DNA from 2 places in the Streptomyces sp. NPDC043685 genome. Region 1 is predicted to be linked to the other one. Evidence: predicted binding sites of a transcription regulator. Region 1 holds the regulator's gene; the other holds the start of a gene.

Region 1 (3,408 bases):
CGAGCCCGGGACCAGGTGGTCCACCAGGACGCCGAGGCGGGCGTCCGGGCCGGGAGCGAAGCTCTCGACGATCGACGGCAGGTCGTCGACGCCCTCCAGGTACTCCACCACCACGCCCTCGATGCGCAGGTCGTCGCCCCACACCTTCTCGACCAGCTCGGCGTCGTGGCGGCCCTCGACGTAGATGCGGCCGGCGCGGGCCACGCGGGCGCGGGCGCCGGGGACGGCGACCGAACCGGAGGCCGTGCGGGTGGGACGCGCGGGACCGCCCGGCGCGGGGCGGACCAGGGTCACCACCCGGCCCTCCAGCAGGAAGCCGCCCGGCTCCATCGGGAACACCCGGTGCTTGCCGAAGCGGTCCTCCAGCGTCACCGTGCCCGCCTCGCAGCGGATCACCGCCCCGCAGAAGCCCGTCCCCGGCTCCTCCACCACCAGGCCCGGCTCCGCGGCGACCTCGGGGACCGGCTTCGGCTTCTTCCACGGCGGGGTCAGGTCGGCGGAGTACTGGCGCATTCGAATGACGATAGGAGAAGGCGGACGGCGATCACCGCGACACGCCGAAACGCGCCGCCAGCGCGTCCCGTTGGGCCCGCACGAACGCCGCGTCCACCACCGCTCCGTGACCGGGCACGTACACCGCGTCCTCGCCGCCCAGGTCGAGCAGCCGGTCGAGGGCGGCAGGCCAGTGCGACGGCACCGCGTCGGGACCCGCCTGGGGTTCGCCGGACTCCTCGACCAGATCGCCGCAGAACACCACCTCCGGATCACCGGGCACCAGCACCGTCAGGTCGTGCGCGGTGTGCCCCGGCCCGACGTTCGCCAGCAGCACCTGCCGGCCGCCGCCCAGGTCGAGCGTCCGCTCGCCGGAGACCGGATGGCCGGGCGGGACCAGCCGCCGCGCCGCCTCCTCGGCCGTGGGCGCCGCCAGCCCGTTGCGGACCGCGTCCGCGAGCAGCTCCTCCCGGTCCCGCACCCGCGTCAGCACCGCGTCCACACCCACCGCCCCGAACACCTCCGCGTCCGGGAACGCCGCCGCCCCGAAGACATGATCGAAGTGCGGATGGGTCAGCGCGAGATGTGTCACATGCCGCCCCGTGAGCGATCGCGCCTGGGCACGCAGCTTCGCGCCCTCCGCGAGACTCGACCCCGCGTCGATCAGAAGGGCCGCGCCCTCCCCGGCGACCAGGCCCGCCGTGCAGTCCCACACCGGCAGCCGGCACCGCCCCACTCCGGCGGCCACGCGCTCCCATCCGAGGTCTTCCCAAGTCACCGTCATGCGGCGACGCTAGCGGTGCGCCCCGTCCGGGGCACGGCACCGCACGACCAGCCTTGCCGGGGGAGTACCCCACCGCCGTACACTGGGCCGGGGAATGCTGGCACTCGCACGCGCAGAGTGCCAGGCCGGACCGGCCGGGCAAGCAGGCGAAGACTTCTGGAGGTGTGCGCGATGCTCAGTGAACGCAGGCTCCAGGTGCTGCGCGCCATCGTCCAGGACTACGTCGGCACCGAGGAGCCGGTCGGCTCCAAGGCCCTCACCGAGCGGCACAACCTCGGCGTCTCCCCGGCGACCGTGCGCAACGACATGGCGGCCCTGGAGGACGAGGGGTACATCGCCCAGCCGCACACCAGCGCCGGGCGCATCCCCACCGACAAGGGCTACCGGCTGTTCGTCGACAAGCTCGCCGGCGTCAAGCCGATGACCGCGCCCGAGCGGCGCGCGATCCAGAACTTCCTGGAAGGCGCCGTCGACCTCGACGACGTCGTGGCGCGCACGGTACGGCTGCTCGCGCAGCTCACACGCCAGGTCGCCGTCGTGCAGTACCCGTCGCTGACCCGCTCGACCGTGCGGCACGTGGAGTTGCTCTCCCTGGCGCCCGCGCGGGTGATGCTCGTGCTGATCACGGACACCGGGCGGGTCGAGCAGCGGGTGGTGGACTGCCCGGCGCCCTTCGGCGAGGCCTCGCTCGCGGATCTGCGCGCGCGCCTCAACAGCCGCGTGGCGAACCGCCGTTTCGCGGATGTGCCGAGTCTGGTGGAGGATCTCCCGGAGGCGTTCGAGCACGAGGACCGGGGTACGGTCTCCACGGTGCTCTCCACACTCCTGGAGACGCTCGTCGAGGAGAACGAGGAGCGGCTGATGATCGGCGGCACCGCCAATCTGACCCGCTTCGGTCATGACTTCCCCCTCACGATCCGGCCCGTGCTGGAGGCGCTGGAGGAGCAGGTCGTGCTCCTCAAGCTGCTCGGCGAGGCGAAGGATCCGGGCGTGACCGTACGGATCGGTCACGAGAACGCCCACGAAGGACTCAACTCCACGTCCGTCGTGTCGGTCGGCTACGGTTCGGGCGGCGAGGCAGTCGCCAAGCTCGGCGTGGTCGGACCGACCCGCATGGACTACCCGGGAACGATGGGAGCGGTACGCGCAGTGGCACGGTACGTCGGACAGATCCTGGCGGAGTCGTAGTGGCCACGGACTACTACGCCGTACTCGGCGTGCGCCGCGACGCGTCGCAGGAAGAGATCAAGAAGGCCTTCCGGCGGCTCGCTCGCGAGCTGCACCCGGACGTCAACCCCGATCCGAAGACCCAGGAGCGGTTCAAGGAGATCAACGCCGCTTACGAGGTGCTGTCGGACCCGCAGAAGAAGCAGGTCTACGACCTCGGCGGCGATCCGCTCTCGCAGTCCGGCGGCGCTGGCGCGGGCGGCTTCGGAGCCGGCGGCTTCGGGAACTTCTCGGACATCATGGACGCCTTCTTCGGCACGGCGTCGCAGCGCGGACCGCGCTCGCGCACCCGCCGCGGCCAGGACGCCATGATCCGCATCGAGATCGAGCTCGACGATGCCGCCTTCGGTACGACCAAGGACATCCAGGTCGACACGGCCGTCGTCTGCAACACCTGCAACGGCGAGGGCGCGGCCCCGGGCACCTCCGCCCAGACGTGTGACATGTGCCGCGGCCGCGGTGAGGTCTCGCAGGTCACCCGGTCCTTCCTGGGCCAGGTCATGACCTCGCGCCCCTGCCCGCAGTGCCAGGGCTTCGGCACGGTCGTGCCCACCCCGTGCCCCGAGTGCGCGGGCGACGGCCGCGTCCGGTCCCGCCGCACGCTCACGGTCAAGATCCCGGCCGGTGTGGACAACGGCACGCGCATCCAGCTCGCCGGCGAGGGCGAGGTCGGCCCCGGCGGCGGTCCGGCCGGTGACCTCTACGTCGAGATCCACGAACTGCCCCACGCGCAGTTCCAGCGCCGCGGCGACGACCTGCACTGCACGGTCACGCTCCCCATGACGGCGGCGGCCCTCGGCACCAAGGTGCCGCTGGAGACGCTCGACGGCATGGAGGAGGTCGACATCCGCCCGGGCACCCAGTCCGGCCAGTCGATCCCGCTGCACGGCCGGGGCGTCACACAC
Region 2 (3,408 bases), on a different contig from region 1:
GTCCACGGCGTTCAAGGCCGGGCACGACGTGGTGCGCCCGCAGAAGCCGGACACCATCGCCAAGTCCCTGGCCATCGGCAACCCGGCGGACGGGCCCTACGTGCTGGACATCGCGCGGCGGACCGGTGGTGCGGTGGAGGACGTGGACGACGAGCAGGTCGTCGAGGCGATCAAGCTGCTCGCGCGGACCGAGGGGATCTTCGCGGAGACCGCCGGTGGTGTGACGGTGGGTGTCGCCAAGAAGCTGATCGAGAGCGGGCTGCTGGATCCGTCGAAGACGACGGTGGTGCTCAACACCGGGGACGGTCTCAAGACGCTGGACGCGGTGGCGGGGACGGGGCTGACCGCGACCATTCGTCCCAGCCTGGAGTCGTTCCGGGAAGCGGGCCTCGTCTGACCGTCGTTCGCTGCGGGCCGGTGGGGGCCGGTCGCGCAGTTCCCCGCGCCCCCGAGGGCGCGCCCCAGCCGTAGCTCACAAAGAACCGGAGGACATGTCCGATGAGCGTCACCGTTCGGATCCCCACCATCCTGCGTACCTACACCGGCGGTCAGGCCGAGGTGTCCGCCGACGGCGGGACCCTCGGCGAGGTCATCGCCGATCTGGAGAAGAACCACACCGGGATCGCCGCCCGCGTGCTGGACGACCAGGGCAAGCTGCGCCGGTTCGTCAACGTCTACGTGAACGACGACGACGTGCGGTTCGAGCAGGGGCTGGAGACGGCCACGCCCGACGGTGCCGGAGTGTCGATCATTCCCGCCGTCGCCGGCGGCTGAACCGGTCGGACGGCCCGATTATTACCTTCGGTAACGGCCGTCACCGAGAGTTCATCGAATTGCCCCTTCCGTGAGAGAAGCGGAAGGGGCAATTCTGTGTGGTTGAGCGGGGTACAGTTGGGGAACACGATCCCGGTCCCTTGATCGGAACCCTGAATTCCTGCCGCGAGCCCGACAAGATGTAGCCAAAGTGTGCGCGTCTTTCGCGGCTTTTGTTCTTTTTGTGTGGCCCGACTTGACCCGAATTCAGGCGAATTCTCCCTACATTCCGGACCCTGCGCGTCCAGAATTCTCGTCCGATTGACCTGTTGCAGAGGGCAGTTGGACAGATACATTCGGCCGCGGTCGACGCGTTCCGGCGCACGCCCCCAACCGTGGGGGGTGAGGTCTGACCCGGATCCGCGAAGTGTGGATCTGTGCAAGGGCCAGTAATAGGGGAGTTAGGCATGGCTCAGGGCACCGTCAAGTGGTTCAACGCGGAGAAGGGGTACGGCTTCATCGCGGTCGACGGTGGTGCGGATGTTTTCGTCCACTACAGCGCGATTCAGATGGACGGCTACCGCACCCTTGAAGAGGGCCAGCGGGTCGAGTTCGAGATCTCGCAGGGCCAGAAGGGACCGCAGGCCGACATGGTTCGCGTCTCTGCCTGAACGCGCACCACGACCACCGCTCAAGCGACCGGTCTTCTCAGAAGGGCCCGTACCCCCCGGGGTGCGGGCCCTTCGGCCTGTTCGCACGCCCTGCCGAGCCGTGTTCGCGGGCGGCTGACGCCCCGGCCCAGTCCCCGGGAGGCGCTTGCACTCGCAGGGGTCGAGTGCTAATCATTGCGTTAGCACTCTGAAGGTGAGAGTGACAACGTAAGGACCGGGTCGGTGAGGCCCACGGACCGGATGGGGCAAGGAACCAACCGGTCGGGGCCGTCCGTCGCGGGCGCGGGCGCGGTCCGAAGTAATCACCCCCAGTCCTGGAGGGACCACTTCACATGGCCAAGATCATCGCGTTCGACGAGGAGGCGCGGCGCGGCCTCGAGCGCGGCATGAACCAGCTCGCGGACGCCGTCAAGGTGACGCTCGGCCCCAAGGGCCGCAACGTCGTCCTCGAGAAGAAGTGGGGCGCGCCCACGATCACCAACGATGGTGTCTCCATCGCCAAGGAGATCGAGCTCGAGGACCCGTACGAGAAGATCGGCGCCGAGCTGGTCAAGGAAGTCGCCAAGAAGACGGACGACGTCGCCGGTGACGGTACGACCACCGCGACCGTGCTCGCCCAGGCCCTGGTCAAGGAGGGTCTGCGCAACGTAGCCGCCGGCGCCAACCCGATGGCCCTCAAGCGGGGCATCGAGCGTGCCGTCGAGGCCGTCTCCGCCGCCCTGCTGGAGCAGGCGAAGGACGTCGAGACCAAGGAGCAGATCGCCTCCACGGCCTCCATCTCCGCCGCCGACACCCAGATCGGCGAGCTCATCGCCGAGGCCATGGACAAGGTCGGCAAGGAAGGCGTCATCACCGTCGAGGAGTCCCAGACCTTCGGTCTGGAGCTGGAGCTCACCGAGGGTATGCGCTTCGACAAGGGCTACATCTCGGCGTACTTCGCCACCGACATGGAGCGTATGGAGGCCGTCCTCGACGACCCGTACATCCTGATCGCGAACTCCAAGATCTCCAACGTCAAGGACCTGCTCCCGCTCCTGGAGAAGGTCATGCAGTCGGGCAAGCCGCTGCTGATCATCGCCGAGGACGTCGAGGGCGAGGCCCTGTCGACGCTGGTCGTCAACAAGATCCGCGGCACCTTCAAGTCCGTCGCCGTCAAGGCCCCGGGCTTCGGCGACCGCCGCAAGGCCATGCTGCAGGACATCGGCATCCTCACCGGCGGCGAGGTGATCTCCGAGGAGGTCGGCCTCAAGCTGGAGAACGCCACGCTCGACCTGCTGGGCAAGGCCCGCAAGGTCGTCATCACCAAGGACGAGACCACCATCGTCGACGGTGCCGGCTCCGCCGACCAGGTCCAGGGTCGCGTGAACCAGATCCGCGCCGAGATCGAGAACAGCGACTCGGACTACGACCGCGAGAAGCTCCAGGAGCGCCTGGCGAAGCTCGCCGGCGGTGTCGCGGTCATCAAGGCCGGTGCCGCCACCGAGGTGGAGCTCAAGGAGCGCAAGCACCGCATCGAGGACGCCGTGCGCAACGCCAAGGCGGCCGTCGAGGAGGGCATCGTCGCCGGTGGTGGCGTGGCCCTGCTCCAGGCCTCCTCGGTCTTCGAGAAGCTGGACCTCGAGGGTGACGAGCAGACCGGCGCCAACGCCGTGAAGCTGGCCCTGGAGGCCCCGCTCAAGCAGATCGCCGTCAACGGTGGCCTCGAGGGTGGCGTCATCGTCGAGAAGGTGCGCAACCTGCCCGTCGGCCACGGCCTGAACGCCGCGACCGGTGAGTACGTCGACATGATCGCCGAGGGCATCATCGACCCGGCGAAGGTGACGCGCTCCGCGCTGCAGAACGCCGCGTCGATCGCCGCGCTGTTCCTCACCACCGAGGCCGTCATCGCCGACAAGCCGGAGAAGGCCGCCGCGCCGGCCGGCGGCGGCATGCCGGGCGGTGACATGGACTTCTGATCGACCTGACGGTTGATCAACGTCCTGAC

The links. The regulator HrcA, encoded in region 1, represses chaperone genes, less so after heat shock. The targets are predictions, from matches to a motif close to TTNGCACTCNGNNNNNCNGAGTGCNAA.
Region 2: groL (chaperonin GroEL) is a predicted target of HrcA. The motif match lies at 1,604-1,630, and genes of this name have one in related genera.

The regions. Positions count from the first base shown of each region.
Region 1 is NZ_JBWKCH010000002.1:550,198-553,605, forward strand. Features, by position in the region: gene AC0665_RS07200 (DUF3097 domain-containing protein) at 1-513, opposite strand, end outside; gene AC0665_RS07205 (MBL fold metallo-hydrolase) at 545-1,276, opposite strand; gene hrcA (heat-inducible transcriptional repressor HrcA) at 1,448-2,464, shown strand; gene dnaJ (molecular chaperone DnaJ) at 2,464-3,408, shown strand, end outside.
Region 2 is NZ_JBWKCH010000009.1:157,336-160,743, forward strand. Features, by position in the region: gene thrC (threonine synthase) at 1-397, shown strand, start outside; gene AC0665_RS28405 (MoaD/ThiS family protein) at 499-774, shown strand; gene AC0665_RS28410 (cold-shock protein) at 1,221-1,424, shown strand; gene groL (chaperonin GroEL) at 1,757-3,379, shown strand.